4 regions of the Mesorhizobium sp. LNHC209A00 genome follow, and region 1 is predicted to be linked to each of the others. Evidence: predicted binding sites of a transcription regulator. Region 1 holds the regulator's gene; each other region holds the start of a gene.

What was found. The regulator PhoB, encoded in region 1, activates phosphate uptake and scavenging genes when phosphate is short. The targets are predictions, from matches to a motif close to TGTCATNNANCTGTCAT.
Region 2: ppk2 (polyphosphate kinase 2) is a predicted target of PhoB. The motif match lies at 5,212-5,228, and genes of this name have one in related genera.
Region 3: phnC (phosphonate ABC transporter ATP-binding protein) is a predicted target of PhoB. The motif match lies at 3,287-3,303, and genes of this name have one in related genera.
Region 4: X739_RS144115 (ceramide glucosyltransferase) is a predicted target of PhoB. The motif match lies at 3,467-3,483, and genes of this name have one in related genera.

The regions. Positions count from the first base shown of each region.
Region 1 covers NZ_AYWT01000006.1:235,001-242,783, forward strand. Annotated here, with positions in the region: gene X739_RS148965 (PAS domain-containing protein) at 1-148, shown strand, start outside; gene pstS (phosphate ABC transporter substrate-binding protein PstS) at 681-1,736, shown strand; gene pstC (phosphate ABC transporter permease subunit PstC) at 1,803-2,786, shown strand; gene pstA (phosphate ABC transporter permease PstA) at 2,790-3,641, shown strand; gene pstB (phosphate ABC transporter ATP-binding protein PstB) at 3,638-4,441, shown strand; gene phoU (phosphate signaling complex protein PhoU) at 4,467-5,174, shown strand; gene phoB (phosphate regulon transcriptional regulator PhoB) at 5,194-5,883, shown strand; gene X739_RS148930 (ROK family protein) at 5,886-7,121, opposite strand; gene xylF (D-xylose ABC transporter substrate-binding protein) at 7,386-7,783, shown strand, end outside.
Region 2 covers NZ_AYWT01000007.1:1,030-8,812, forward strand. Annotated here, with positions in the region: gene X739_RS147865 (MFS transporter) at 1-350, opposite strand, end outside; gene X739_RS147860 (GntR family transcriptional regulator) at 466-1,131, shown strand; gene X739_RS147855 (DUF982 domain-containing protein) at 1,235-1,495, shown strand; gene X739_RS1000000168165 (hypothetical protein) at 1,563-1,709, opposite strand; gene X739_RS147850 (glycosyl transferase family 90) at 1,906-2,877, shown strand; gene X739_RS147845 (glycosyl transferase family 90) at 3,016-3,987, shown strand; gene X739_RS147840 (aldo/keto reductase) at 4,012-5,055, opposite strand; gene ppk2 (polyphosphate kinase 2) at 5,333-6,253, shown strand; gene X739_RS147830 (dihydrofolate reductase family protein) at 6,505-7,149, opposite strand; gene X739_RS147825 (hypothetical protein) at 7,280-7,558, opposite strand; gene hemB (porphobilinogen synthase) at 7,660-7,783, opposite strand, start outside.
Region 3 covers NZ_AYWT01000003.1:48,391-56,173, forward strand. Annotated here, with positions in the region: gene phnE (phosphonate ABC transporter, permease protein PhnE) at 1-248, opposite strand, end outside; gene phnE (phosphonate ABC transporter, permease protein PhnE) at 317-1,273, opposite strand; gene phnD (phosphonate ABC transporter substrate-binding protein) at 1,330-2,238, opposite strand; gene phnC (phosphonate ABC transporter ATP-binding protein) at 2,351-3,208, opposite strand; gene X739_RS158035 (DUF1868 domain-containing protein) at 3,419-4,129, opposite strand; gene X739_RS158030 (DapH/DapD/GlmU-related protein) at 4,216-4,854, opposite strand; gene phnL (phosphonate C-P lyase system protein PhnL) at 4,851-5,558, opposite strand; gene phnK (phosphonate C-P lyase system protein PhnK) at 5,605-6,381, opposite strand; gene X739_RS158015 (alpha-D-ribose 1-methylphosphonate 5-phosphate C-P-lyase PhnJ) at 6,378-7,289, opposite strand; gene X739_RS158010 (carbon-phosphorus lyase complex subunit PhnI) at 7,286-7,783, opposite strand, start outside.
Region 4 covers NZ_AYWT01000010.1:149,610-157,392, forward strand. Annotated here, with positions in the region: gene X739_RS144125 (2'-deoxycytidine 5'-triphosphate deaminase) at 1-702, opposite strand, end outside; SAM riboswitch at 861-938, shown strand; gene X739_RS144120 (O-succinylhomoserine sulfhydrylase) at 995-2,185, shown strand; gene X739_RS144115 (ceramide glucosyltransferase) at 2,216-3,367, opposite strand; gene apaG (Co2+/Mg2+ efflux protein ApaG) at 3,587-3,979, shown strand; gene X739_RS144105 (Hsp33 family molecular chaperone) at 4,053-5,084, opposite strand; gene argF (ornithine carbamoyltransferase) at 5,232-6,143, opposite strand; gene X739_RS144095 (aspartate aminotransferase family protein) at 6,160-7,359, opposite strand; gene X739_RS144090 (GcrA family cell cycle regulator) at 7,716-7,783, shown strand, end outside.

The DNA.
Region 1 (7,783 bases):
AGCGCATGCGCTGAAAGGCGACCGCGAGCGCTGCCTGGAGGCGGGCATGGACGACTATCTGCCCAAGCCGATCAGCCCCAGGGCCCTGCTCGAGAAGGTCGAGCGCTGGGTCGGCGCCGGCCGTCAGGTCCACCGCAACGCGGGATAGAGCCCGCGTCGCCTCGATTGCAGGATCAGGCGAGGCAATCAAGGAATCAGCGGGAGATTCGCTGCTACCGCTGCGTGCAATGGCTATGGTGCGATCGCGCCATATCAAAGGCCGTGTCCAGCCGGAACAATAGCGAAATCGAATTCCGCTCTTCTCAGTTACGGGCGGGAGCAGCGACCGCCTGCAAGAAACAGTGTCACTCTACCCCAACGGACCTGTTTTTGGCGATGGCCCGGCCATGACACGCTCTGGCTGCGAGCAACGCGCTCCCGTCCGGATTTTCTTCATTTGGGAAAAGCCTGGTCGAGTACGGGGTGATTCCAGCCGTCGGTCGGCTCAAGCCCCTGATTCCGGCGGTAAACTCGGACCGCGCCGCGAGCGCCCGAGATCAGCGTCTTTCGCGTTGCCGGCAACGCGTTACCGGGCTGACATGAAACTGTCATGCGACTGTTATAATCGAAGGCTATTGGCCTCAGCGGGCGCCGGCTAGAAGTGGCGCCGAGAGACCATCTTCCGAACAGGAGCAGGCCACATGAGACATTTCATCCGCTCGGCGGCCGTTGCGATTGCAATGGCTGCGGCGTCCACCCTCACCCTTTCCGCAGCAATGGCAGCTGACCTTTCCGGCGCCGGCTCGACCTTCATCTATCCGGTGTTCGCCAAATGGGCCGACACCTACAAGAAGGATACCGGCATCGGCCTCAACTATCAGTCGATCGGCTCGGGCGGCGGTATCAGGCAGGTCATCGCCAAGACCGTGACCTTCGGCGCCACCGACAAGCCGATGTCCGACGCTGATCTGCAAAAGAACGGCCTCGTGCAGTTCCCGATGGTGATGGGCGGTATCGTGCCGATCGTCAACCTCACGGGCATCAAGCCGGGCGAACTCGTCCTCGACGGGAAGACGATTGCCCAAATCTATCTCGGCGCCATCACCACCTGGGATGACGCCGCGATCAAGGCGCTGAACCCCTCGCTCACCCTGCCGTCGACCGCTATCGCCGTCGTGCATCGTTCGGACGGCTCGGGCACGACGTTCAACTTCACCAACTACCTGGTGAAACTGTCACCCGACTGGAAGGACAAGGTTGGTTCGGACACGGCCGTCGAATGGCCGACCGGCGTCGGCGCCAAGGGCAGCGAAGGCGTTGCCAACACCGTCAAGCAGACCGACGGCGGCATCGGCTACGTCGAATATGCCTATGCCAAGCAGAACAATCTCTCCTACTCCAAGATGCTGAACGCCGCCGGCAAGGTCGTCGAGCCGTCGCTCGAATCCTTCGGCGCGGCTGCTTCGAACGCCGACTTCAAGGGCGCCAAGAACTTCAACGTCATCATCACCAACGAGCCCGGCGACGCCAGCTGGCCGATCGCTGCCTCGACCTGGGTGCTGATCCACAAGGCCCCGGACGATGCCGCGGCCACCGGCGAAGCGCTCAAGTTCTTCGCCTGGGCCTACAAGGACGGCAAGGAAACCGCCAAGGCGCTCGACTACGTGTCGATCCCCGACAGCGTCGTCGACCTGATCAAGGCTTCGTGGAAGGCCGACATCCAGGCCGACGGCAAGCCCGTCTACGCCGGCGAGTAACATCTCTCTGGAGGAGCGCCGCCCCGCGGCGCTCCTTTTCAATCAACACAAAGAGCCGAGCTTGACATGAGCGCTGCCCAGGAAGCCTTGCCAGCCGTTCGAGGTTCACGTGACGCCACCGTCAGACGGTTCGCGTTGACCGATTCGATCTTCCATGGGCTGACCCGCGCCGCCGCCATTCTCGTGTTGGTGCTGCTCGGCGGCGTCGCCATCTCATTGTTCGCCGGTTCCTGGCAGGCCCTGTCGACCTTCGGCTTCTCCTTTCTGACCACCGAGAGCTGGAACCCCGTCACCGAGAAATTCGGCGCCCTGGCGCCCATTTATGGCACCATCGTAACCTCGGCCATCGCCATCCTGATCGCCGTGCCGCTCGGCATCGGCATCGCCATTTTTCTCACCGAGCTTTGCCCGCGTCCGCTCCGGCGCCCGATCGGCATGGCGGTGGAACTGCTCGCCGGCATCCCTTCGATCATCTACGGCATCTGGGGCCTGTTCGTGTTGGCACCGTTCCTGCAGACGACAGTGCAACCATTCATCATCAGCGTGTTCCATGGCATTCCCGGCCTTAGCAGTCTGTTTGCCGGCCCGCCCTACGGCATCGGCCTGCTGACCTCGTCGCTGATCCTCGCCATCATGGTGCTGCCCTTCATCACCTCGATCACCAAGGACGTGTTCGACACGGTGCCGCCGGTGCTGAAGGAGTCCGCCTACGGCATTGGCTGCACGACCTGGGAAGTGACGCGCCGCGTCGTCATCCCCTACACCCGCATCGGCATCATGGGCGGCGTCATGCTCGGCCTCGGCCGCGCGCTTGGCGAAACCATGGCGGTAACCTTCGTCATCGGAAACGCGCATCGCATCTCTACCTCGCTGTTCGCGCCGGCAACGACAATCTCCGCGACCATCGCCAATGAATTCACCGAAGCCGTCGGCGATCTCTACACGTCCTCGCTGGTGGCGCTCGGCCTGATCCTGTTCGTCATCACCTTCCTCATCCTTGCCATCGCACGCTACATGCTGATGCGCATCGACGCCCGCACCGGAGCCTGACCGATGTCGACAGCCTCGTCGCTTCACAGCCGCCGCAAGACCAGAAACTCGGTGATGATGACGCTGTGCGTCGTCGCCGCGGGCATCGGGCTTGCCTGGCTGGCACTGATCCTCGGCGCGCTGGTCTACAAAGGCGCCGCCGGGCTGTCCCTTGACGTCTTCACGCGGATGACGCCGCCCCCCGGCGATGCGGGCGGCCTGCTCAACGCCATCTATGGCAGCGTGGTGATGACCGTCATCGCCGTCATCGTCGGCACGCCGATCGGTGTCCTCGCCGGCACCTACATGGCCGAATATGGCCGTTTCTCCAAGCTCACCACCGTGGTGCGGTTCATCAACGACATCCTGCTGTCAGCGCCGTCGATCATCATCGGCCTTTTCGTCTACGAATTGATGGTGCGGCCGATGGGGCATTTCTCGGCCATCGCCGGCGCCGTCGCGCTGGCCATCCTGGTCATCCCCGTGGTCGTGCGCACCACCGAGGACATGCTCAACCTGGTGCCGAACGCCTTGCGCGAAGCCGGCACCGCGATCGGCGCGCCGCGCTGGGTGGTCATCAAGTCGGTCGCTTACCGCGCGGCACTGTCCGGCATCGTCACCGGCATATTGCTGTCGATCGCCCGCATCTCCGGCGAGACCGCGCCACTTCTTTTCACGGCGCTGAACAACCAGTTCTGGTCGAGCAACCTCAACGCGCCGATGGCCAGCCTGCCGGTCACCATTTTCCAGTTCGCTCTCAGCCCCTACGAAGAATGGCAGCAACTGGCCTGGACCGGCGCACTCATAATCACATTGACGGTTCTCGCGCTCAGCATCTTCGCGCGCAGCCTGACCGGACGCAGAGAGGACAGATGAGCCAGATGTTGTCTCCAGACATGACGATTGCCGCCGAGGCAGCCGCCAAGGCGAAGATCGAGGTCAAGAACCTCAATTTCTACTACGGCCAGTCGAAGGCGCTGAAGGACATCACCTTGTCGCTGCCCGAGCGCAGCGTGACTGCCTTCATCGGACCGTCGGGTTGCGGAAAGTCGACGCTGCTGCGCGTCTTCAACCGCATCTACGAGCTCTACCCCAAGCAGACCGCCGAGGGTCAGGTGCTGCTCGACGGCCAGAACGTTCTCGACCGCTCGCAGGACCTCAACCTGTTGCGCACCAAGATCGGCATGGTGTTCCAGAAGCCGACGCCGTTCCCGATGTCGATCTATGAGAACATCGCCTTCGGCGTCCGGCTCTATGAGAAGATCGGCAAGGCCGAGATGGACGGCCGTGTCGAGCAGGCGTTGAAACGCGCCGCGCTCTGGAACGAGGTCAAGGACAAGCTCAATGCCAGCGGCCTCAGCCTGTCCGGCGGCCAGCAGCAGCGGCTTTGCATCGCCCGCACGGTGGCGGTGAAGCCGGAGGTCATCCTGCTCGATGAGCCGGCGTCGGCGCTCGACCCATTGTCGACCGCGAAGATCGAGGAATTGATCGACGAGTTGCAAGCCGACTACACAATCGTCATCGTCACCCACAACATGCAGCAGGCCGCGCGCGTCTCGAAGCAGACGGCTTTCATGTATCTGGGCGAGCTGGTCGAATTCGACAAGACCGAGAAGATCTTCACGTCGCCTCGCGAGAAGCGCACGCAGGACTATATCACCGGCCGCTTCGGCTGATCTCACGCATACGAGGACCAGGATCATGGCCGAACACACAGTCGCAGCCTTCGACGAGGATCTCGGACAGATCAGCAGGCTGATCAGCGACATGGGCGATCTCGCCGGCATTATGGTCGGCGGCGCCACCAAGGCGCTGCTGAATTCCGACAACGCGCTGGCACAGCGCGTCGTCTCCGACGACGCCATCATGGACGCGCGCCAGCGCGAACTCGATGATCGCGCCATCACCCTGATCGCCAAGCGCCAGCCGATGGCCGACGATCTGCGTCATGTGGTCGGCTCGATCCGCATGGCGGGCGATCTCGAACGCATCGGCGACCTTGCCAAGAACATCGCCAAGCGCGTCGGCTCCGTCGGCCTCACCGCCACGCCGCGCGACCTGTCGCATTCCATAGACTCCATGGCGCAGCTGGTGCTGATCCAGGTGCAGGGCGTGGTCGAGGAATATGCGGCCGGCGATGCCGCCGCCCTCGCCAAGCTCAGGAATGACGACGAACGCATCGATGTCAAATACACTTCGGTCTTCCGCGAACTCCTGACCTACATGATGGAGGATCCCCGCAACATCACGGCTTGCACGCATCTTTTGTTCTGCGCCAAGAATCTCGAACGCATCGGCGATCATGTGACCAACATTGCCGAGAATGCATATTATGTGCTGACCGGCACGCAACTGCCCGCCAACCGTCCGAAGCAGGACGAGACGGCGATGTCGGTGCCGGCGGCTTGACGGCAGGGATGGTCAATCGATGATCGCGCCACGCATCATGGTGGTGGAGGACGAGGAGCCGCTGGGCGTGCTCCTCCGCTACAATCTGGAGTCCGAGGGTTACCAGGTCGAGGTGGTGACACGCGGCGACGAAGCCGAGATCCGCCTCCAGGAAAACGTGCCCGACCTCCTGGTGCTCGACTGGATGGTGCCGGCGGTTTCCGGCATCGAACTCTGTCGGCGCCTGCGTATGCGGCCCGAGACGGAGCGGTTGCCGATCATCATGCTGACGGCGCGCGGCGAGGAGAGCGACCGCGTGCGCGGCCTCTCGACCGGCGCCGACGACTATCTGGTCAAGCCGTTCTCGACGCCGGAATTCATGGCCCGGGTCAAGGCACTGCTGCGCCGCGCCAAGCCGGAAGTGTTGTCCAGCGTGCTCAAGGTCGGCGACATCGTGCTCGACCGCGAATCGCACCGGGTCTATCGCAAGAAGAGCGAGATCCGGCTCGGACCGACCGAGTTCCGCCTGCTCGAGTTCATGATGCGCCATCCCGGCCGCGTATTCTCGCGCAGCCAGTTGCTCGACAATGTCTGGGGCGAGACGATCTACATCGACGAGCGCACCGTGGATGTGCATGTCGGCCGCCTGCGCAAGGCGGTAAACAATGGCCGCATGCCCGATGTGATACGCACCATCCGTGGCGCAGGCTACGCGATCCGCGAGGATTGAGATCAGGCCACGTTGTTGCCGGATCTCACCTGCACGCCCGGCGCGAAGATCTCCTGGTCGACGAAGGTGAGCGCGCGCATGGCGCAGCCCTCGCGGATCAGCGGCAATTCGTTCGGCTCTGTATCGAAGGAAATCGACGTCGAATGCTGGCCGCCGGCGGTCTGGGCGATGGCCTCGCGCAAGGCCGGCTCGATCAGATCGAAGGCGGCGGCGCTGACGCCGACCATCGCAACGGGCGCCGGATCGATCAGCGCGAACAGGCTGCCAAGCCCATAGCCCAGCGCCTCCCCGGCTTTGCGATAGGCCTCGCGTTCCGGTCCGTCTCTTTCGCGCGCCGTGGCCGCCAATGCACGCATGTCGGCGTCGCTGACGTCGACCGGTTTGGCGTCCTCACCCATCTGTCCTGCATTGCGCCAGATGGCATAGTTGCCGGCATAGGCCTCGACGCAGCCGCGCCGCCCGCAGCGGCAGAGCGCGCCGCCCGGGCGATGGATCATGTGGCCGAACTCGCCGCCCGAGGAATGGGTGCCTGTGAACAGCTCGCCCTTCAGCACCAGGCCCATGCCGATGCCGTGCGAGAGCAGGATGGCGATGAAGTCGTCGCGGTAGCGCTCGGGGTCGCGCCAGCGCAGCGCCACCGCCATCATGTTGCAGTCGTTCTCCATGGTGGCGGGGATGCCGAATTCGGCTTCGAGTATATCGGCGAAGGCAATGTCCGTCTGGGGCGTGATCGGCGACCACAGCATGGCGCGCGCCTCGGTGTCGGTGATGCCCTGGATTGCCAGCGCGATGCGGGCGATGTTGGCGACGTCGAGGTCGGGATCCTCGAGGCGGCGCCGGACGATGGCCACGCATTCGCCGGTCAGCGCCTCGCGCGACATTGTCAGCGTGTCCAGCCGGCGCTGCTCCTCCGATATCACCTGGCCGGCGTAGTCGATGACGGCGACGGAGAGGAAATTCAGCGACAGCACCACGGTCATGACCGCCGCGGCCTCGGGGTTGAGGCCAAGGCCAACCTGCGGCCGGCCGCGTTTCAGTGAGCCGGCCTCGTTCGGCTTGCCTTCGCTCAGGATACCTTCGCCGATCAGGTCGGCTGATATCGCCGATATAGTCGAGTGGCTGAGGGCGGTGGTGGCGGCGATCTCGGTGCGCGAGGGCTGGCCACCCCGGCGCACGGCTCCAATCACCATTGCTCGATTGCGCCGGCGCAGATCGTCGTGGCGGATTCCGACCGACATGATTTCCCTCCCGTCGCCGCGGTTCTTGACGCCCCCTCGAACACCCTCCGGCAACAGGTCGAATACTGGCAGAAGCGGCTGGGGCTGTCATTTATTTATTGCGAGGCTCGAAAAAAGGCTTCCGGCACCTCAAAATCCGTCAGAATCGATGTTGACAGGGTTCCGGCGATGGACGAATATTTTTTCGAGGCTCGAAAAAATAGGGCCTTCGTGCCGGCCTTGGGGCCAGTTTGGTCGCGCCACACGCGGCGCAGGGAGGATATCATGAAGAGATTCACAGTCGCCATTCTGGCGGGTGTCGCCATGTCGCTGACGCTCGCGTCGGTCGCTCAGGGGAAGGACAAAGTGATCGGCGTGTCGTGGTCGAACTTCCAGGAAGAGCGCTGGAAGACCGACGAGGCGGCCATGAAGAAGGCCATCGAGGCCGCGGGCGACAAGTACATTTCCGCCGATGCGCAGTCCAATCCCGGCAAGCAGCTGACCGATGTCGAGAGCCTGATTTCGCAGGGCACCAGTTCACTGATCATCCTGGCGCAGGACGCGTCGGCCATCGGCCCGGCGGTACAGAAAGCGCTCGACGAGGGCATTCCGGTCGTCGGCTATGACCGCCTGATCGAGAACAAGGACGTCTTCTACCTAACCTTCGACAACAAGGAAGTCGG
Region 2 (7,783 bases), on a different contig from region 1:
CGCAACAGAACCAGTTGCCAGACCGTCTCGACCATGCCCGTCAGCGACATGCAGATCGCCATGCCGAAGGAGGCGCGCACCAGCATCACCTTGCGCCCGTAGCGGTCGCCCAGGCGCCCCCATAGCGGCGCGACTGTGGCCGCGGCGAAGAAGGTGGCGCCATAGGCGATGCCGGACCACTGCACGATTGCCGCGTGGCCCTGTGCGCCGAGTTGTTCGACATAAAGCGGCAGGAATGGCAGCAGCAGGGTCATGGCGATGAGCGTGCTGAACGAGCCCGCGAAACAGACGGCGAGATTGCGCCGCCAGTGGAAGTTGTAGCCGCTTTGCTGCGTGTCTTCCTGCGTCATGCCCTGCCTGCCCGGTATCAGCGCTTGTTGCGGATACCATTTTGGGATACCAAACTGGTCTCCGTCATGAACTTCACGCCGGCCGCTGTCAATGCGGCTTCGGAAAGGACGCGCGATGTCGCAGATGCAGAATGTCGAACGGCAGCTTCGCGAGATGATCCTGGCGCTCGAGATCGGGCCGGGAGAGCGACTGACCGAGCGCTGGATCGAAAGCCAATTCGGCGCCTCGCGCACACCTGTCAGGGCGGCGCTGCTGCGGCTGGAAACCGAGGGGCTGGTCGGCAGGGACGGGCGCGGCTGGACCGTTTCGCCCATCAACCTGGCCGAACTCGAGCAGGTCGCGGTCTATCGCGAGGCGGTCGAGATCGCGGCATTGCGGCTGACGTGCGGGCAAGCCGACAAGAGCGCCATCGATGTCATAGAGGCGATGCTCGATTCCTGCGACGAAGATACGCCGCGCGAGGAGTGGCACCGTGTCGGCATGGATTTTCACATCGAGCTGGCGCGGCTCTCCGGCAACGAATTCCTGTTCCGGGCGGTTCGTGACGCGATGACGCGCCTGTCACGCGCCCGCTGGCTGGAAGTGCGTGACGAAACGGCCCTTGGCCGTGCCTGGGTCGAACATCGCGCCATCCTTGCCGCGACACGCCTCGGTCAGGCCGATGAAGCCGCGCGGCTGCTGTCGGCCCACATCGTCGGCAGCCGTGACCGGCTGGTGAGGTCGCTTGCGAACGACCGACGTGGCCTTCGCGCCAGGGGATTTGCCGTTGTCGCCGCTTAGTGCGGTCCATGCGCTGCGGCACACTGGCCGGAAAAACAGACGGGTCTGACGTGAAGCGCACTTTCGGCCTCGCTTCAAGGAAGCCGATGGCGTAAGAGCGGCGATGGAAAACAACCGGTTTGAAACACCCGTGACCGTCAAATCCGTCACGGCGGGAAGCACTCAACTCTTGCGTTCGGCAAGGGAGGCTTCCGATTACCTCCTCAACAACTGGCCCGGCAAGCGCAGCCCCAAGCATCGTGCGGCGCTGCAGGCCTGTCACGACGCGCTCGCCGGCGACAAGCCGGCGATGAATGCCAGGCGCGCTTTCATCGCCGCGGCGCGGGAAGTGGATGTCTTCATCAGCGACAAGGCGCCAGCCTGATATTAGCTCGCGGTTTGGGCTGACAATTTGGATTGAGGCTCGGCCCGCATTAGCGGGCCGGATGCCGTTAATCCTTCGTTTCGGTCTCAGTCTCGGTTTCCGGCTTCGTACGTTCGCGCGCGGCAACCTTGGCCGCCAGCTTTTCAGCCTTCTTGGCCGCTTTCTGGCGGTCGCGCTCCTTGCGTTCCTGATCGTAGTTTGGTGCTCGCGCCATGTCGGCTCCTTTTGTGACTGCCTTGCGGCCCTGAGCCTGCCTAGGAGCATTAGCCGTCAAACACAACAGCCGAAGCGACAATGCGTGGCTGCTGGCATCCAAGAGATGCGGGCACTTGCCAGATCGGCGCCACAATGATGTAGGACATGCGGGCGCCAATGAATTGAGAAGCCCGTTTGTTTTGATCAAGTGACCGATGGCCACAATTTCACGGACCGCAGCAAGAGTTTTCTATTATTCGAGAAACGTCGCGCGCGATATCGCTCCGCAAGCGCTGTTTCGTGCCAGGCTGGCTGGCCGTCTCGAAAGGGCCAGGCTTTCCGGTGAGGCGGCACGCCGCAGGCTGAATTACTACAACAAGTTGCAGGATGGTTTCGCGCCAAGCGCCCATGCCGTGCGCATCGGCAAACTGCCCTTCACGCCAACCATGTACTATTACGACCTGAAGGAATTCGCCCGCTACTTCGATCCCGGCCTGCTCATCGACCTGGAATTCGGCGACGTCAGGAATGTCCCTAAGGTGCCTTCGATCGTTAAGGACCGGCCAATCTGTGCTGACGACGAGAACGCGATCATCATGAAACTCGACAAGTTTCGTCATTTCCAGATGCCGGCTGACGCCATCTCGTTCGCCAACAAGCTGCCGTCCGTTGTCTGGCGTGGTGATCTCAACAATCCGATCAGGACAAGATTTCTGAACGCCGTGCACGACTTGCCGTTCTGCGATGCCGGTTCGCACAAGCCGAACGCACCGCCCGAATACGCCAGGCCTTTTCTCAGCATCAGCCAGCACCAGCGCTATCGCTACATCGTCTCGCTCGAGGGCAACGACGTGGCGACCAATCTCAAATGGATCATGAATTCGAAGTCGCTCTGCATGATGCCGCCGCCGACCTATGAGACATGGTTTGCGGAGCGGCAGCTCGAAGCCAACGTCCACTATGTGCCGCTCGCGGCGGATTTCTCGAACCTTGAGGACCACGTCGCCTATTTCGAGCGGAAACCGGCGGAGGCGGAGCGCATCATCGCGGCCGCGAACGCCTATTGCCGGACATTCGACGACGAACAGACCGAGCAGGCGATCTCCCTGCTGGTGCTCTACAAATACTTCGTTCTGTCGGGCCAGATCAAACCGGATGCCGAGGTGTGGCGCTACATAACGGGCTAGTTGCGGCGACGGTCGAGGCAGCTAGCCATGCATTGGGGTGCTATCGGAATGCGTGGCTGGATGATACGGCAATCATGCTGCGGGAACCATCCCGACCGTCATTTGTTTGAACGCGTTTATCTTTGATCAAAAGAACCCATGGCCACCCTCCAACGAACGACGGCAAAGGTCTTCTACTATGCGCGGAACGTCATGCGCGATATCGCGCCGCAGGCGATCTTCCGGCGGCGATTGGCCAGCCGCCTGCAGCAGGCCAGACTCTCGGACGAGGCCGTGCGCCGGCGTCTGAATCACTACAACAAGCTGCAGGACGCTTTTACGCCGGGCCCGGATGCGGTGCGCATCGACAAGATACCGTTTGAACCGAGCATGTACTATTACGACCTGAAGGAATTTGCCCGCTATTTCGATCCATCATTGCTCATCGACCTGAAGTTCGGCGATGTCATCGGCGTGCCCAAGCTGCCGACCCTCGTCAAGGACCGGCCGATCCGCGCCGACAACAGCAATGCCGTCGTCATGAAGTTCAACAAATTCCGCCACTTCCACATGCCCGTCGATACCGTCGCCTTCGCCGACAAGCGCCCTGCCGTGGTCTGGCGCGGCGACCTCAACAATCCGATCAGAACACGGTTCCTGGATGTCGCGCGCGACCTGCCGTTCTGCGATGCCGGTTCGCACAAGCGCAGCGCACCGGCTAAGTACAGCAAGCCCTTCCTCAGCATCAGCCAGCACCTGCGCTATCGCTACATCGTCTCGCTGGAGGGCAATGACGTGGCGACCAACCTCAAATGGATCATGAATTCCAACTCGCTCTGTCTGATGCCGCCGCCGACCTACGAAACATGGTTCGGCGAGAGCCAGCTCGAGTCCGGTGTCCACTATGCGCCGCTCGACCCCGATTTTGCCGATCTCGGCGCAAAAGTGCGCTATTTCGAAGCGCACCCGGCCGCGGCGGAGCGCATCATAGCCGCAGCCAATGCCTATTGCCGCAAATTCTCCAATGAACGGGACGAGCATTCGATCTCCTTGCTCGTCCTCTACAAATATTTCGTGCTCGGCGGCCAGATCGAACCCGATCCCGAACTCTGGCGGTTTATCGGCGGCTAGCTCTTGCTCTCGGCCTGATGCCGATCAGATATCGCTGCGGTCGAGAACCAGATCGGCGGGGCCGAAGCGATCCTTCGCTGTTAGTTGCTGGTGCCAGTAGGGGTAGAGCAGGGGCGGCCGGCTGACCGCGTCGAGGCGCTGGCGTTCTTCGGTGCCGAGCTTCAGGGCCGCCGCCGCAAGGTTGTCCTTGAGCTGAACGTCATTGCGGGCGCCGATCACCAGCGAGGAGACGGCAGGGCGGCCGAGCAGCCAGGCGAGCGCCACCTGCGCCGCCGAGACACCACGATCCTTGCCGATGTCGACCAGCACATCGACAATCCGCCACAGCCGGTCCTCGTCGCGGATCGGCGGCTCGGACCAGCCGGCAAGCTGGCGAGCGGTCGGGCTGTCACGGCGGTATTTGCCCGACAGCAGGCCGCCGGCGAGCGGGCTCCAGACCAGAACGCCCAGCCCCTGATCGACCGAGATCGGCAAGAGCTCGTACTCGGCCTCGCGTGCTTCCAGCGTATAGTGGATCTGCTGGGTGACGAAGCGTTGCTGGTGACGGCCGTCGCTGATGGAAAGCGCCTTCATCACCTGCCAGCCGGAATAGTTGGAGCAGCCGATGTAGCGCACCTTGCCCTGGCTGACCAAACTGTCGAGCGCGGCAACGGTCTCCTCGAGCGGGGTGAGGCCGTCCCATTGGTGGACGAAATAGATGTCGATGACATCGGTCTTCAAGCGCTTCAGACTGCTCTCGCATTCACGGATCAGATGGTGGCGCGACAGGCCCTCGTCGTTCGGGCCCTTGCCGATCCGCATCCGCGCCTTTGACGCGATCAGCACATCGTTCTTGCGCTTGCCGCCGAGCGCTTCGCCAATGATCTCTTCGGAGAGGCCGTTGGAATAGACGTTGGCGGTGTCGATGAGGTTGATGCCGGCATCGATGCACATGTCGATCATCCGCTTGGCTTCGGCGAGATCGCTGTTGCCGACCGCCGCGAAGGGCCCGGCGCCGCCGAATGTCATGGTGCCAAGCGTCAGTGTCGAAACCTTCAGGCCGGAACGGCCAAGGGTGCGGTATTCCATGTCAGATCCTCACGATTTTATTGAAGAGGCGTGCCGCCAAGGCAGGCCTGGAATGCGACCGCATTTGTAGGACAATTCGGCCGGCTTGTCGCCATGCGACTACGGTCGATCGATCGTACATTGCGGAATTTGCAACGTCGGAAATTGCGCTCGGGCTGCAATAAAACCGTCACCGCCGGCCTATATTGAAGTCGGCTCAGGTGTTTCCATTCAGGCCGCTGGCCAGCAATTGGGGCGCCAGTGGTAACCGAGAGGGCTTGCAAGCGGAGCAGTTGATATGACCGAGCTGAAACAGAATTCCCCTGCCAAGGACTGGCTTGAGGCCGAGCTCGCCGACACGCTCGACGAGGACTATGAGCTCGAAATGTCGGAGCCGGCCCTCTCTATGGAGATCGCCAAGATCTACAAGAACTCGCATCCGCCTTCGATCGATCGCATGCGGTATTTTCGCGACCTGATCAGCCTCCAGTCCGAATTGATCAAGCTGCAATCCTGGGTCGCCTACCACAAGAAGAAACTGGTGGTGATATTCGAGGGCCGCGACTCCGCCGGCAAGGGCGGCGTCATCAAGCGCATCACACAGCGGCTCAATCCGCGTATCTGCCGCGTCGTGGCGCTTCCGGCTCCGACCGAACGCGAGAAGTCGCAATGGTATTTCCAGCGCTATGTCCCGCATTTGCCCGCAGGCGGCGAGATCGTTTTGCTCGACCGCTCCTGGTACAACCGCTCCGGCGTCGAACGGGTAATGGGTTTTGCCAACCCCGAGCAGGTCGAGGAGTTCTTCCATGACGTGCCGGAGTTCGAGCGCATGCTGGTGCGCTCGGGCATCACCGTGGTCAAATACTGGTTCTCGATCACCGACGAGGAACAACAAATGCGCTTCCTGATGCGTATCCACGACCCGATGAAACAGTGGAAGCTGTCGCCGATGGACCTGCAGTCGCGGGTGCGCTGGGAACAGTACACCAAGGCCAAGGAGGAGACCTTCGCCCGCACCAACATTCCCGAGGCGCCCTGGTTCATCGTCGAGGGTAACGACAAGAAGCGCGCGCGGCTGAACTGCATCGACCATTTGCTCAAGCAGCTGCCGTATGAAGAGGTGCCACACGAGGAGATCACGCTGCCGGAGCGCGTCTTCAACCCGGAATACGAGCGCCAGGTGCTGCCGCGCGAACTTTACGTGCCGGAGAAGTATTGAGCGAGAGTTTTGTCCTTCTCCCCGTCACTACGGGGAGAAGGTGCCGGCAGGCGGATGAGGGGCGGCGCTGGCTTTGATAATTGAGCCCGGATCAACCCCGCGCGCGCTATGTTCTTCTGCTGACACATTGCCATCTGACATGCTCGACAGCGCAATCTTCTAGCGCTAGCGCCGCCCCTCATTGTCCTGCCGGACATTTCTCCCCGTATAGTGACAGGGAGAAACGGGCGTTCGTCGAGGGTTTCGCCACCTTACGCCCGCTTGATCACCACATGCGTGGCAAGCGCCGTCGCCACTTGCTCGGTGCATTGATAGCCAAGCTTCACCATATCCAGCCCCGCAAAAAGGTTCTCGCCTCTGCCAAGCAGCACCGGCGAGATCGCCAGGTGCATCTCGTCGATCAGCTTTTCCTGCAGATACTGCCGGACGGTGGAGACGCCGCCGCCGACTCGCACGTCCTTGCCTGACGCGGCCGCTTTGGCCTGTTCGAGAGCCGAATGAATGCCGTCGGTTGCGAAATAAAAGGTCGTGCCGCCTTCCATCACGATGGGATCGCGCTTGTAATGCGTCAGCACGAAGGTCGGGACGTGATAGGGCGGGTTGTCGCCCCACCAGCCCTTCCAGCTGTCGTCAGGCCATTCGCCGCGGATCGGCCCGAACATGTTGCGGCCGAGGATCCAGGCGCCGACATTCTCGAAGCTGCGCGCCGCAAAGTCTTCGTCGACGCCTGTCTCGCCGCCTTCCTCGCCAAACATCTTGCGGAAGGTGCGGGTGCTGAAAGCCCATTTGTGCAGGGCCGGTCCGCCGACTCCGAGCGGATTTTCAAGGCTCTGATCGGGACCGGCGCCATAGCCGTCAAGCGACAGGCTGAAAGCGTTGACGCGAAGTTTGGACATGAGGACCTCCTTCTTGAGAGCCAGTTGTATTTTGCAAGCGGTTTTCTAGCAAACTGATTTTGAATTGCAAGCGGTTTTTCGAGGCGGGAAAGGTGTTTCCGAATCTTGCCGCCAAGCTACGGCCACCGCCTCATTGCCCGGTCAGTTGGCGCGCGACGATTCCAAGGTCCTCGCTGTGGCTGATCGTCAGGTCGCGGGCGGCCAGCGCCTGCCGCATGGCTTTCGCCATCGTCTTGGCATGGCAATAGGCAAGCATGACCGTTTCCTCGGGTTGCGGCGAAGCCTTCGTCAGTGCCCGCCTTGCCGACACCGTCGCCCGACGGTGAAACGGGTCAAGAAGCATCCTCAGGAGGCGTTCGCCATACCGCTTGGCCGAGGTGCGGGCCGCCTCCGGCCGTGCTTCGATCATAGCTGCAGCTGCCAGTTTTTGTCAGCGGGTTTTCGATGGAACAGCCGACCAATCGAAGGAAGTGGTGACATCTACTGAAGTGCCTTGCCCGGGAAGTCGGGCTACCCCTTCAGCATCACAGCCACTTCGGGTGCGAAATAGGTCAGGATGCCGTCACAGCCGGCGCGCTTGAAGGCGAGCAACGATTCCAGCATCGCCTTCTCGCCATCGATCCAGCCATTGGAA
Region 3 (7,783 bases), on a different contig from region 1:
GTGATCTCCGGCTGGTCGAGACGGAATTCCGGCTGCAGATCGTAGCTGATCCATTGCGTCAGGAAGAGCGGCAGGCGCTCCCAGTGCGATTCCCGCAGGACCTGCGGCAGGCTGAAGAACCACAAGGCATAGATCAGATAGAGGAGCGTACCGACGAACAGAAGGAGCGGACCGAAGCGCTTGTATGCCGGGCGCCGGAACACCTGCGGGTGTCGGGCCTCGATCGACAGCATCTCCTCGGCGGTCATGGTCGTTTGTCCTTCCATTTGGCCATGACCTCTTCCGAAGACCGAATGCCACTTTTCGGGGTCATGGCCTAAGCCCCCATCATAAAGGCTTGTTCGCCGACCAGCTTGCGCCGAAGCCAGGCGGAAAACTGGTCGATGATGAAGATGGTGGTGAACAGGAGCAGCACCAAAGCCAGCGTCTTGGCGCCGAAGCCGCGTGAGATGGAAAGCTTCAGCTCCTCGCCGATGCCACCGCCGCCCACGGCGCCGATGATGGTCGAGACGCGGACGTTGATCTCCACGCGCAGCAGCGTGTACGACATGAAGTTGGGCAACACCTGCGGCAGGCCGGCAAAGCGAACCCGCTCGAACCAGTTGGCGCCGACCGCGCGCAGGCCTTCCTCGGCTCGCATGTCGATGTTCTCGTTGATCTCGTAGAACAGCTTGCCGAGCGCGCCGATGGAATGCAGGCCGATGGCGATGACGGCGGCGATCGGACCGGTCGAGACGATGGCCGCGAACAGGCCGGCGATGACGATTTCGGGAAAGGCGCGCAGCAATTCCATGAAGCGCTTGACCACCAGCCTCAGTGCCGGATGGGGTGTCAGGTTGCGCGCCGCGGTGAAGGAAAATGGCACCGCGAAGACAAAGCCGATGAAGGTCGAGACCAGCGCGACGTTGACGGTGGTCAGCATCAGTTCGAAATATTCGGGGATGTAGAAATCGCCCCAGACGTGGACGCGGCCAAGCGGGAAGTTGAATTCCTGGGTGCCGGTGTCGTGCGGCGAGGCGATATCGAACAGAGCCCGCCAGACGTCGTTCCAGTCCTTGGGGACCAGCCAGCTCAGGAAATCCAGAATATGCGGCAGCCGGTCGAAGAAGTGCCCGGCGTTGGCTTCGTCGGCGAACCACATGCTGGCGAACATGGCGGCGAGCAGCAGGCCGACGCCGAGCACGGTATAGAACCGGCGCAGCGACGTCTGGCGTCGCCAGGCAGCGGCCATCTGGTGGGTGTCGCCGGAGGGGGCTGTCACGGAAAGGGTCATGATGGGAGATGCAAAAAGGGCGGTACTTCAGGTACCGCCCTTTTGCAATTTCGCCGTTAGCCGCCGATAGCTGCCTTACGGGCTTCGACGATGACGCTGTAGAAGTCCGGCTTCACCGGAACATAGCCGGTAAAATCGCCACCCTCGACGCCTTCGAAGCAAGCCTTGTCCTTCTTGGGCAGATCGGTGAAGAAGGTGGTCAGCTTGGCGGTCATGTCGTCGCCGATCGCGGTGCGCACGACAAGCGGGCCGTTCGGGATCAGGCCCGAGCGCCAGACTTCGACGAAGTCGTTGGGGTCGACGGCGCCCTTGGCGACTTCCTTGTGGAATGTGCCGGAGGTGTAGCCGTTCTTGAAGTCGCCGATGCCCGAGGAATCGTCGACCGCGACGTCGACCTTGCCGTCACGCACGGCCAGGACGTTGTTTTCGTGGCCGCCATTGAACTGGGTCGAAGCGAAGAAGGTTTCATTCGAGGCACCGGTGTCCTTCGGAATCTGGGTCAGCGGGATCAGATAGCCGGAGGTCGAATCCGGATCGGCATAGCCGAGCCTCTTGCCCTTGGCCGACTTGATGTCGGTGATCCCCGACGTCTTCAGCGCCAGCCCGATCGAATAGTAGCCGGTGGAGCCGTCGGTCTGCTTGGTGGTGAGGATCGGGGTAACCGCCTTCGGATCCTTGAGATAGACGCTGGCGTAGCCGGAAGCGCCGAGTTCGGCGAAGTCGAGCGTCCCGCCGAGCAGGCCCTGGATGACGCCGTCATAGTCGGCGGCGGGGAACAGCGAGACCTTCTCGAAGCCAAACTCTGCCTTCAGGTGATCGGCCAGGCACTGGTAGTTGCGCAGCCGGTCGGTTTCGTTTTCACCGCCGAGAATGCCGACGCGAAATTCTTTCATGTCGGCGGCATGGGCCATGCTGGTGGCCATGGCGAGCACCGAAACGGCGCTGAAAACCATCTTCCTGAACATCTGTTATCTCTCCTGTAGGTTCCGGCCCCGCGCCGGCAGCGTTCTTGATCTTGACAAGTGCCCTTGACGCGGGCGGACGATCCAGGCTGCTCACTTTTGGCCCGTAATGGGCTCAGTATCCCGGGAATGCGGGTTCGAGCGGTCCGGCGGATGCGGCGATCTTCTGCTTGAAGGCAACACTGGTGGAGGTGATGACCTCCGATATCTCGCCGCCATTGCTGTCGGCGCCATAGACAAGACGCACGGCTTGGCGGTCGAGCTCTTCGGGCGGGCCGTCGAAGACGACCTTGCCGGCGGCCATGCCAATGATGCGGTTGCAATAGGTGCGGGCGGTATCGAGCGTATGCAGATTGGTGACAACGGTGATGCCTTCGCGCAGGTTGATGTCCTGCAGCGAATCCATCACCACCTTGGCGTTGAGCGGGTCGAGCGAGGCGATCGGCTCGTCGGCGAGGATCACCCTGGGCTGCTGCATCATGGCGCGGGCGATTGCGACGCGCTGCTGCTGGCCGCCCGACAGCGTACCGGCGGGCTGAAGTGCGGTGCGGGCGATGTCGAGCCGCTCGAGCGCGGCGACCGCCTCGGCGCACTCGGCGCGCGAAAACATGCCTAGAAGATTGGACAGGGTCGAACGGTGGTTCAGTTTGCCGAGCAGCACGTTGGTCAGCACGTCGAGGCGCGGCACCAGGTTGAACTGCTGGAAGATCATGGCGCAGTCGCGCTGCCAGCGCCGCAGCGGCGAGCCGCGCAGCTGGGAGACCTCGGCGCCGTCAAAAAAAATCGACCCCTGGCTGGGGTCGACAAGACGGTTGATCATGCGAAGAAGAGTTGACTTGCCGGCGCCCGAACGACCGATGACGCCGACCATCTGCCCCTGCGGGATCGAGATGCTGACGTCGCTGACGGCAGTGTTCTTGCCAAATCGTCGGCTGACGCCGCGGATTTCGAGTGTGGCAGAGCTTGCTGACATGGGCTGGTTCCAGTCCGGTCCATATTGATCGTCAGGCACTCGCCTAACGCAGCCACATGAACCTGCCGTGTCGCGATGATGTCAGTTTTGTTACGCTCCACAGGGGCGACGGCTGAAGCGCGTCGCGCTTCAGGTCTTTTGTTTTTATGCATGTCGTTCTCCCGACACCGAGGTCACTTTCGGCGACATGCATTGGCGCCTGGCGGGCGATCAGCCGAGCACCAGCAATTCCTCGAAATGCTTCATGTCGCGGAATGCGCAGAAGGCGGGAGCCTTGATCTCGATCACCGGCGCCTGGCGCGCGAAAAGCGCCAGGCAATCGTCAACCCGCGCCTGCCACGCGGCGGCTCCATCGTCATCAAGGCGCTGGATCTGATAGGCGAAGGTGATGTGGAAGACGTAGGTGTCGTGATCGGGATGGCGGTAGCCGAACGGCACCGCGAGCGCATCGCGCCATTGACGCATGATGCGCACATCCTCGTCCGTCGCGCCGGCGACGGTGAGGCCGGTCGGCACGATCTCGACCACCTTGATGTTGAATGGGCCGAAGCCCTCGAACCCTTTCAAGCGCCCCAGATAGAGGCGGGTCATGGCGTCGATGCTGGTGTCGAGCGGCACGTCCTGCGGCCAGTAAGGCAAGCGGCGGCGATATTCGATGATGCCCTGGAACAGCGTCATGTGCAGGCTGGAGACCGGCGTGAAGGCGAGGCGGTCGGCATCAGGCATCGCCAGCATCTTCTCGCGGACGGCCAACACCACCGCTTCCGAATGCGAGCCGCCGACTAGATGGCTGACGACGGTGTTGCCCGGCTCGAGGAGGAAGTTGCCTGAGGAATCGTAGCGCGTGCCAAGATGCGCCGGCGACGCCGGGTTGGAGCCGGCGAAGAATCCGGCGAGCGAGGGTTTGATGGTGTCGAGCATGGCGATCTCCTTGAAGGAGATCGCGTCCTGTCCGAGTCCTGTGTCAAGGATATGAACAAGCCGGCGATCTGGCGAAGATGTGAGGGCTATGCCCCTTTGCCCGATGCACTTTCCTCGTATTTCTCCAAAAATGCTTCGGCCGTCAGCTCCCGAAAATCGTCGAGCGCGGCGCGCAGCCTTGCGTGATCCCAGTCCCACCAGGCAAGCGCCTGGTAGCGCGCGGCGGTGCGGCGGTCGAAGCGCTCGCGGATCGGTTTTGCCGGTACCCCGGCGACGATGGTGTAGGGCGCGACGTCTTTCGAGACGACCGCTCCGGCGCCAACGGCGGCGCCGTCACCGATGGTGACGCCGGGCAGGACGGTCGAGCCGTGGCCGAGCCAGGTGTCGTGGCCGATGGTGACGCGCTTGGCGCGGCGCTCAGCGAAGAATTCACTCTCATGCTCGGCGTCGTCCCAATAGTCGGAGGCGCGATAGGTGAAGTGGTGGAGCGTCGGCCGCCAGGTCGGGTGGTTGGTGGCGTTGAGGCGCACGCTGGCGGCGATGTTGGCAAACTTGCCGATCGTCGCGCACCAGACCGCGCAGTCCTGCATCATGTAGGAATAGTCGCCGAGCTCGCTTTCCGAAACCCGGCTGCGGTCGGCGATCTCGGTCCAGCGGCCGAGTGTCGAGTTGTGCACCTCCGCCGTCGGGTGAACCAGCGGCGTCTCCGATAGCTTCCTGGTCATGCGGCGAGTTTTCCCGGAGCGAAGGCGGTGACGTCGATGATGCGGTCGGCCACCGCCTCGCGCACATCGTGATCGTGGAAGATGCCGAGCAGGGCAACGTCAGCCGCCTTCTTGGCGGCGATGAGTTCGATCACCACGTCGCGGTTCGTCGCGTCGAGCGATGCGGTCGGCTCGTCGAGCAGCAGGATGGGGTGCTCGGTGATGAAGCCGCGCGCGATGTTGACACGCTGCTGCTCGCCGCCCGAGAAGGTTGCCGGCGGCAGCATCCAGAGTTTTTCCGGGAGGTTGAGCTGGGCCAGCAACGCGCGTGCCTTGGCTCGGGCCGCCTCGCGCTCCTCGCCGCGTTCAACCAGTGGCTCGGCGACGACGTCGAGAGCCGAGACGCGCGGCACGGTGCGCAGGAACTGGCTGACATAGCCGATCGTCTGCCGGCGTACGGAAAGCACGGTGCGCGGGCTGGCATGGGCGAGGTCGATCAGTCCGTCCTCGTGCCTGACGATGATCTGGCCTTCGTCGACGGCGTAGTTGCCGTAGAGCATCTTCAGGATCGAGCTCTTGCCGGCGCCGGACGGGCCGCCGAGCACGGTGCATTCACCGGCCTTGATCGAGAACGAAACGCCGGTGACGACGGGCAGTTTGATGCCGTCGCGCAGATGCATGGTAAAGCTTTTGGCAACGTCGGAGACAACGAGTGGGGTCGGCATCAGAAGGTTCTCCAATCGTCGATGGTCGGCCGGACACGCGCCATCATCACACCTGCAAAATCGAGGAAACGAGCAATTGCGTGTAGGGCGCGCGCGGGTCGTCGAGGACGCGGTCGGTGAGGCCGCTTTCGACGACGCGGCCGTCCTTCATCACCATCATGCGCTGTGACAGAAGCCGCGCCACGGCGAGGTCGTGGGTGACGACGATCGCGGCCAGGCCAAGGTCGGTGACCAGCCCGCGCAACAGGTCGAGCAGGCGTGCCTGCACCGAGACATCAAGGCCACCGGTAGGCTCATCCATGAACACCAGCCTTGGCCCGGTGACGAGATTGCGGGCGATCTGCAGCCGCTGACGCATGCCGCCGGAAAAGGCGCGCGGTTCGTCGTCGATGCGGTCTTCCTCGATCTCGACGCGTGATAGCCAGTCGACCGCCGTGGCGCGGATCTTGCCGTAGTGGCGGTCGCCGACCGCCATCAGCCGTTCACCGACATTGGCGCCGGCCGACACCGTCATGCGCAGGCCATCGGCCGGGTTCTGGTGGACAAAGCCCCAGTCGGTGCGCATCAGGAAGCGGCGCTCGGCCTCGCTCATGCGGTAGAGCTCGCGGAACTGGCCATCGCGCATGCGGTAGCTGGCGGTGCCCGACGAAGGCAAAAGCCGTGTCGACAGGCAGTTGAGCAGTGTCGTCTTGCCGGAACCGGATTCACCGACGACAGCCAGGACTTCGCCGGGCCACAGGTCGAAGGAGACATTGTCGCAGCCAACGCGCGAGCCATAGAATTTGGAGAGCGCCGAGACGCGCAGCAGCGGTTCGTCGGTCATTGGGCCGGCTCCATTTTTCCCGCGGCAAGATCGGTTTCGGGGGCAAGGTGGCCGCGATGGCCGTCGGCGCGCCGCTTCTCGCAATAATCGGTGTCGGAGCAGACGAACATGTGGCCGCCATGGTCGTCGAGGATGACCTCGTCGAGATAGACATTCTCGGCCGCGCACAGCGCGCAGGGCTGATCGAAAGTCTGCACCTCGAACGGATGGTCCTCGAAGTCGAGGCTGACGACATCGGTGAAGGGCGGCACCGCATAGATGCGCTTTTCGCGGCCGGCGCCGAACAGCTGCAGGGCCGGCGAGCGGTGCATCTTGGGATTGTCGAATTTCGGCGTCGGCGACGGGTCCATGACATAACGGCCCTCGACCTTGACCGGATAGGCATAAGTGGTGGCGATGCGGCCGTGCTTGGCGATATCCTCATAGAGCTTCACATGCATGAGGCCGTATTCCTCCAACGCATGCATTTTCCGCGTTTCGGTCTCGCGCGGCTCGAGGAAGCGCAGCGGTTCGGGGATCGGTACCTGGTAGACCAGCACCTGGCCCGCGGTCAGCGGATGCTCGGGAATGCGGTGGCGTGTCTGGATGATGGTGGCGCTGGCGGTATCGGTGGTGACCGCGACATTGGCGACCTTCTTGAAGAACGCACGGATAGACACGGCGTTGGTGGTGTCGTCGGCGCCCTGGTCGATGACCTTCAGCACATCGTCGGGGCCGATGATCGACGCGGTGACCTGCACGCCGCCAGTGCCCCAGCCATAAGGCATCGGCATTTCGCGCGAGGCGAACGGCACCTGATAGCCGGGGATGGCGATGCCCTTGAGGATCGCCCGGCGGATCATCCTTTTGGTCTGCTCGTCGAGATAGGCGAAGTTGTAGGTGGCGATGTCTGTCGGTTGCGCAGTCATTCCGCTGCCTCCTTTTTTTCTTCCGCCTTCGCTGGATTTTCGCGAGCTTCGTACTCGGCGCGGATGCGGCGCACGAGGTCGAGTTCGGCCTGGAAGTCGACATAGTGCGGCAGCTTCAGATGCTCGACGAAGCCGGTCGCCTGGACATTGTCGGAATGCGAGATGACGAATTCCTCGTCCTGGGCGGCGGCGACGATGTCCTCGCCGAGTTCTGAGGCACGCAGCGCCCGGTCGCAGAGCGCCATGGCCATCGCCTTGCGCTCGCTCTGGCCGAAGACGAGGCCGTAGCCGCGGGTGAATTGCGGCGGCGCCTTGGCCGAGCCCTTGAACTGGTTGACCATCTGGCATTCGGTGACGCGCACCGTGCCGAGCGGCACGGCGAAGGGCAGTTCGGGAACGTCGAGTTCCAGCTCGACCTCGCCGATGCGGATTTCGCCGACAAAGGGATGATTGCGGGCATAGCCGCGCTGGGTGGAATAGCCGAGCGCCAGCAG
Region 4 (7,783 bases), on a different contig from region 1:
GAAGTCGAGGACGTCCTGCGCGGCGCGCTTGTCGACATCGACGAGGCCGGTGTGGTGCTTGCCGCGATAGCCGACCAACCCATCCTTGTCGCCATTGAGGTCGATCGACAGCGCGATGCCGCCGCCGGAAATGTTTGGCGGCTCCGTGGCGACCAGCATCTCGGCACGATGCAGGTCATGCAACTCGGCTTCCGAGAGCAGCGCGTTGCCGGTGCGAAAGCGTATCTGGGACAGGCGCGAACCCGTGCGCGCGATGATCGGAAAGGTGCGCGGGCTGACCTCGAGATAGAGCGGACCGTTGTAGCCGGCGGCGATCTTATCGAACTCGTGGCCCCGATCGGTCATGACGCGGGTGAAGATGTCGAGCCGCCCGGTCGAGCTCTTCGGATTGGCCGAGGCCGAAATGTCAGCCGGCAGGACCAGACTTTCGAGCAGCGGCACAATATAGACGCAGCCGGTTTCGAGGACCGCGCCTTCGGTCAGGCTGATCTCGTGCAGTTGCAGCCGATCGAGCTTTTCCGACACCTTGTGGTTGGGACCGGGCAGGAACGAGGCGCGAACCCGCCAGGCCTTTTCGCCCAATCTGAGATCAAGGCTCGCCGGCTGGATCTGGTCGGCATCGAGTGCACGCTGCGACTTCAGCGCGCCGGACCGGAACAGCGCCGAAATGTCCTGATCGGGAAGAATGCCTGTCTGCCGCAAAGTCTGGCTCCGCCCCAAGACTGGTCTCTTTGGTTGCAGATTCTTGTTTGTTGCAGGTTCTTGCCGCAAAACCGCCGGGCACTTTTGCGGAACCTGCCTTGGTACAAACGTCTTAATGAAGCCGGCAATTGACGCAAGCGTGGCGCGGGTCTAAAGGGTCGTTATCCCGTGGTGATTTGGCCGGTCGGCTTGCAGCCACGTTAAACAAGTCGCTAAAGGACCGTCGGGCCGCAAGGCCGTATGGACCGGTTGCGACTTTCGCGGCCGGTTTTTTTGTGTCTGGAACAAAGCGATGAGCACCAAGAAGCGCAACTGGAAACCTCAGACGGCACTCGTGCATGGCGGAACCCTGCGTTCCGGCTTCGGCGAAACCTCCGAGGCGATGTACCTGACCCAGGGTTATGTCTATCAGACGGCGCAGGCCGCCGAAGCCCGCTTCAAGGGCGAAGAGCCTGGTTTCATCTATTCGCGCTACGCCAACCCGACCGTCGACATGTTCGAAAAGCGCATGTGCGCGCTTGAAGGCGCCGAAGACGCGCGCGCCACGGCGTCGGGCATGGCGGCGGTGACGGCTGCCCTTCTGTGCAGCGTCAAGGCCGGCGACCACATCGTGGCGGCGCGCGCGCTGTTCGGCTCCTGTCGCTGGGTGGTCGAGACACTGGCGCCGCGCTATGGCATCGAGGCGACCTTGGTCGACGGCACCGAGATCGCCAATTGGGAAAAGGCGGTCAGGCCGAACACCAAGCTGTTCTTCCTGGAGAGCCCGACCAACCCGACGCTCGAGGTCGTCGACATCGCCGCCGTCGCCTCGCTTGCCAATTCGATCGGCGCGCGGCTGGTCGTCGACAATGTCTTCGCCACGCCCCTACAGCAGAAGCCATTGCAGCTTGGTGCGCACATCGTCGTCTACTCGGCCACCAAGCATATTGACGGCCAGGGCCGCTGCCTGGGCGGCGTCATCCTGTCGGACAAGAAGTGGATCGACGAGAACCTGCACGACTATTTCCGCCACACCGGCCCCAGCCTGTCGCCGTTCAACGCCTGGACCTTGCTGAAGGGCCTCGAGACCTTGCCGCTGCGCGTGCGCCAGCAGACCGAGAGCGCCGGCAAGATCGCCGACTTCCTGGCCGAGCAGCCGCAGATCGCCCGCGTCATCTATCCCGGCCGCGCCGACCACCCGCAGGCCGATATCGTCAAGAAGCAGATGTCGGGTGGCTCGACGCTGATCTGCCTCGACGTCAAGGGCGGCAAGCCGGCGGCCTTCGCCCTGCAGAACGCCCTCGACATCGTGCTGATCTCGAACAATCTGGGCGATGCCAAGAGCCTGATCACCCACCCGGCGACGACCACCCACAAGAATTTGAGCGACGAGGCCCGCGCCGAACTCGGCATCGGGCCCGGTACGCTCAGGCTGTCGGTCGGCCTGGAGGATACGGACGATCTGCTGGAAGATATCGCGCAAGCGTTGAAGGCCGCCAAATAGGTTTCGTCCAGGCAGCGTCGTCAGCAGCGATCAGGCGCTCGACGGCGTCTCCTCCAGTTCCGCCGTCTTGGTCCGGATGGTCATGGCGTTGCCGCGCCAGTCGACGGCGCCGCCGAGCCAGCCGCGCGCCCAGATGGCCGGGAGCATGACGTCCCGCGCGACCGTCGCCGCGATCATGCGCGTCGAGACGTGCCAACCCTTGGCCAGGGCCAGAGCGCATTCCGGAAGATAGAACGCCGCCAGCACGGCAATCGCGGTCGCCCAGAGGCTGACGCCGGCGCTCCCCGCCGCAACCAGCGCAAGAACCAGCGGGACCGCCGCACCAGTCAGGATCTCGGGCGCGAAGAACAGCGGGAAGGTGACGCGGCGCAGGCGCGCCCAGCGGGCCTGGCGCGACCAGATCTCGCCAAACGTGCGCTGGCCGAGCGGCTGCTCGAAGGGCGCCGCAACGAGGTTGACACGCAGGCCGAGGCCGTTCACCAGCTTGGTCGCGGCGGCGTCCTCGGCGATCTCGGCGGCCAGCGCGCGGATGCCGCCATTGGCGTCCAGCATCGGCTTGTTCCACAGCATGCTCTTGCCCTGCGCGAAGCCGAGGCCGAGCGCCTCGCCGGCATACTGCCAGCGGGCCTGCAATGTGTTCAGGAAGGCGCATTCGACGTCGGCCCAGAAACCATCTGGCCTGGAGCCGATCGGCGTCGAGCAGACAAGGCCGGTACCGTGCCGCCACGCCGCCATCATGTGCTCGACGTAGTCCCTAGGCATCAGAACGTTGGAATCGGCAAGAATGACCCAGTCGTGGCGCGCCGCTTCCCAGCCTTTCACGCAATTGTTGAGCTTGGGATTGGCGCTGACACGGTCGTCGCCGATCAACAGCCGGGCCGGCACCTGCGGAAACCGGGCAATCGCCCTGTTTATCAGTTTGACCACCGGGTCGTCGGCATGGGCGACGCAGAAGATCAGTTCGTAGCGTGGCCAGTCGAGCGCGAAGGCGCGTTCCAGCGTCTCACGTGTGAAGGGCTCGACGCCGCGCGACGGGACGACAATCGACACCGCCGGCGATCTGCCCGCCGGCGGGGCGATCGTGGCGCGCCGTTTCAGCTGTGAAGCGGCAAGCAGGATGCTGGCAGCGTTTGAGAGGATGAGTGCGGTCGAAAGCGAGGCGGATATGAGAGTGAGTTCCATCGAGATCTGGTCACTCCGGAAGTCGGCCCGCGTCGCGGCCGTTTTCAACAGTTCGACAGAGGGCCGAGTCGCCCGGTTCGCGCACACCACCATTGTCGTGTGTCACTTAAATGACATTGTTTGCCGGCACCTGCGTTTCAATCCCAGGCGCGACAAGACGCGCACGTTGACCTGCTCACCGCGAGCGTCGAAAGTCGTCGGATTGTTTTGGAGCCGCTCATGTACCGCGCCGTGACGCGCAACATCGAAGTGCAGGTCAGGCCGTTCTATCTGGAGGATCGTTCGGATCCCCAGGAGAACCGCTACGTCTGGGGCTATCAGATAACGATCGACAACCAGTCTGACGAGTTCGTGCAGCTTCTGTCGCGCTATTGGCATATCACCGATGGTGCCGGCCGGGTCGAGGAGGTGCGCGGGCCGGGCGTTGTCGGCGACCAGCCGGAACTCAATCCCGGCGACAGCTATCAGTACACGTCCGGCTGCCCGCTCTCGACACCCTCCGGGATCATGGTCGGACGCTACACGATGCGCAACAAGCGCGGCGAGACGTTCGACATCGCCATCCCAGCCTTCTCGCTCGATCTGCCGGGGACAAGGCGCACGGTGAACTGAGGGCCGACGGTCACGCTGCCCTCAGCCGCCCTTCGGGCACCTTCTCCCCGCGGAACGGGGAGAAGGAAAGGCCTTACTGAGCCGCAAACTCGGCTGGGTCGAAGTCGTACTGCGTCGAGCAGAATTCGCACGCGACATGGATGCCGCCATCCTCGGTGCTGTCCTTGATCTCCTGCGCGGAGAAGCCTTCGAGGATGCCACGGATCTTGTCGCGGGAGCATGAGCACTGGTCGGCGACGGGAACGCCGCCGAAGACGCGCACGCCATGCTCATGGAAGAGGCGATAAAGCAGCCGCTCGGCGCCGATGGTCGGGTCGGTCAATTCGGTCGGCTCGATGGTGCCTAGCAACGCCAGGAGTTCCTGCCAGGAATTATCGGCCGGATCGTGGACTTGCTCGCGCGGATCGCCGTCCCCACCCGGCAGGTCCGGAATGCGCATGCGCTCGGGCGATTGCGGCAGGAACTGCGCCAGGATGCCGCCGGCGCGCCATTGCTCGCGCGCGCCGCCGACACCGGGGGTCAGCAGCTTGGCGACCGAGAGCCTGATATCGGTCGGGATCTGTTCCGACTGACGGAAATAGGTGCGTGCCGCATCTTCCAGCGTTTCGCCATCGAGCTGGACGATGCCTTGATAACGCTGCGTATGAGCGCCCTGGTCGATGGTCAGCGCCAGCACGCCGCTGCCAAGCAGCGTCTGCTGGGACGTCTCACCTGCGGCGACCAGTGCTTCGAGCCGATCCGCATCGAAGCGTGCGTAGGCGCGCAGTGCCGAGGGCGTGGAAAAGTCCGCGACCAGCATGTCGACAGGCCCGTCGGTACGGGTCTGCAGGATGAACTTGCCTTCGAATTTGAGCGAGGTGCCGAGCAGAACGGTCAGCACACAGGCTTCCGCCAGCAGGCGGGCGACCGGCTCGGGATAATCGTGGCGGCCAAGGATGGCGTCGAGCATCGGCCCAAGCTGGACCGTGCGGCCGCGCACGTCGAGCGGACCGACCTCGAAGGGAACGACGTGATCGTCGCCGGCATAGCCGAACTCGCCGAGTTTGGGGTGATGTTCAGTCACTAGATGGCTTTCCAACATGACAAAGCTCCAGGGCGCGGCCATGCGGCCCTGGTGGGCACATGCGTCCAAACGCGCTTGATTTGCGTGATGCGGCGCAGATAGGCATCGCGCCGCCGCAGATCAAGCGCCTGGGCATTTCGGGCGCCCAAGACACTTCAAGCACCAAGACGCTCTAAGCACCGAAACACTCTAAGCACCGAGGCACCAGGCAAGCACCGCCTTCTGGGCATGGAGCCGGTTCTCGGCCTCGTCGAAGACCACCGAATGCGGCCCGTCGATGACCTCGTCGGTTACTTCCTCGCCGCGATGGGCCGGCAGGCAGTGCATGAACAATGCATCCGGCTTGGCCTTGGCCATCAGCGCCGCGTTGACCTGATAGGGCGAGAAGACATTGTGGCCGCGAGCACGGTGTTCCTGTCCCATCGACACCCAGCAGTCGGTGACGATGCAGTCGGCCTGGTCGACGGCTTCCTCGGGCGAGCGGGTGAAATACAGCTTGCCGCCATGCGCCTTTGACCAGTCGATATGCTTCTGCGCCGGTTCGCTGCCTTCGGGCACGGCGACGTTGAGATTGAAGCGGAACCGTGCCGAGGCCTCAAGCAGTGAGTGCAGCACATTGTTGCCGTCGCCGGTCCAGGCAATCGTCTTGCCGGCAACCGGACCGCGATGCTCCTCGAAGGTCATGATGTCGGCCATCAGCTGGCACGGGTGGGTGTCGTCGGTCAGGCCGTTGATCACCGGAACGGTGGCATTCTCGGTCAGTTCCAGCAGCCGCTCATGCGAGGTGGTGCGGATCATGATCGCATCGACGTAGCGCGACAGCACCTTGGCGGTGTCGGCGATGGTTTCGGAGCGGCCGAGCTGCATCTCGGTGCCGGTCAGCATGATGGTCTCGCCGCCGAGCTGGCGCATGCCGACGTCGAAAGAAACGCGCGTGCGCGTCGACGGCTTGTCGAAGATCATGGCCAGCACCTTGCCTTCGAGCGGCTTGGTCCGCTCGCCGGCCTTGAGACGCGCCTTTCGCGTTACCGCATCATCCAGCATGAAGCGCAAATCGCCTTCGGAAACGGTGGAAAGATCGGTGAAATGGCGAACTGACATCAGGAATGGTTCCGGATTACTTCGCGGCGGCGGAGGCGATCGCCTCCGACAGGCCCTTGGCGCCGGCGCGGATGCGGTTGAGCGCTTCGTGAATCTCGGCGTCGGTGACGGTGAGCGGTGGCAGCAGGCGAATGACGTTGTCGCCGGCCTGAACGGCCAGCAAATGCTGGTCGCGCAGCGCCATGTTTACCTTGCCGTTGGGCATCGCGCATTTAAGGCCGAGCATCAGCCCGGTGCCCCGGATATCCTCGACAATTTCCGGGAATTCGTCGGCTATCGAGGCTAGCCCCTGCTTCATCAGCAGCGCCTTGCGCTGGACATCCTCCAGAAAGCCGTCTTCCAGAACGACGTCGAGCACGGCGTTGCCGACCGCCATTGCCAGCGGATTGCCGCCGAATGTGGTGCCGTGCACGCCGGCGGTCATGCCGACGGCGGCCTCGTCGGTGGCAAGGCAGGCGCCCATCGGGAAGCCGCCACCGATGCCCTTGGCGATCGCCATGATGTCGGGCGTCACCGCAGACCACTCATGCGCGAACAGCTTGCCGGTACGGCCAATGCCGCATTGGACCTCATCGTATATCAATAACAGGCCGTGCCGTTCGCAGAGCTGCCGCAGCCGCTTGAGCGACTGTGTCGGTACTGGGCGGATACCGCCCTCGCCTTGCACCGGCTCGATCAGGATCGCGGCGGTCTCGGGCGTGATCGCCTTCTCGGCGGCATCGATGTCGTCGAAGCCAACCTGGTCGAAGCCTTCGACCTTGGGTCCGAAGCCTTCGAGATATTTGTACTGGCCGCCTGCCGCGATGGTCGCCAGCGTGCGGCCATGGAAGGCGCCTTCGAAGGTGATGATGCGGAAGCGCTCGGGATTTCCCTTGACGAAGTGGTATCGCCGCGCCGTCTTGATCGCGCATTCCAGCGCCTCGGCGCCGGAATTGGTGAAGAACACCTTGTCGGCGAAGGTGGCATCAGCCAGCCGCTCGCCAAGCCTGCTCTGCCCCGGGATCTCATAGAGATTGGAGACGTGCCAGAGTTTCGCCGCCTGCTCGGTGAGGGCCGCGACAAGGTGCGGATGGCCATGGCCAAGTGAATTGACCGCGATGCCGCCGGCGAAATCGAGATATCGCTCGCCCTTGTCCGTAACCAGCCAAGTGCCTTCCCCATGGTCGAAGGCCAGGGGTGCGCGAGCAAAGGTCTCGTAAAGCGCCGAACCGCTCATTATATGCGTCTCCGGTACCGGAAAATCAAAAAAGCCGCCAAAGCGGCGGCCTTCTGCGGCTTATCGTGTTTTTCGGCCATGAAGTCAACGAAAACGTCGCCTAGTGGCGCGCGGCAGGCCCTCCGACGCAACGCCGGCTCATGAACGACCGGGCAAGTTGGGGAAAACCGAAAAAACCGATTCGTGTTGCACTTGGGACTCTTGTCACCGAGTCAGCGCATAGAGTAGTTGTAGTCGAGAAATAACTAGATTTCGTGCGGCGGACCTAATCACCAGATATATGTGGTGTCTGTCCCAGCAGTGGTGCTGGGTCGGGAATGGATTCTGATTGCCGCACGCTTACGAGGAGCGCGGTCATGAACTGGACTGACGAGCGGGTAGAACTCTTGAGAAAACTGTGGTCGGAGGGTCTGAGCGCAAGCCA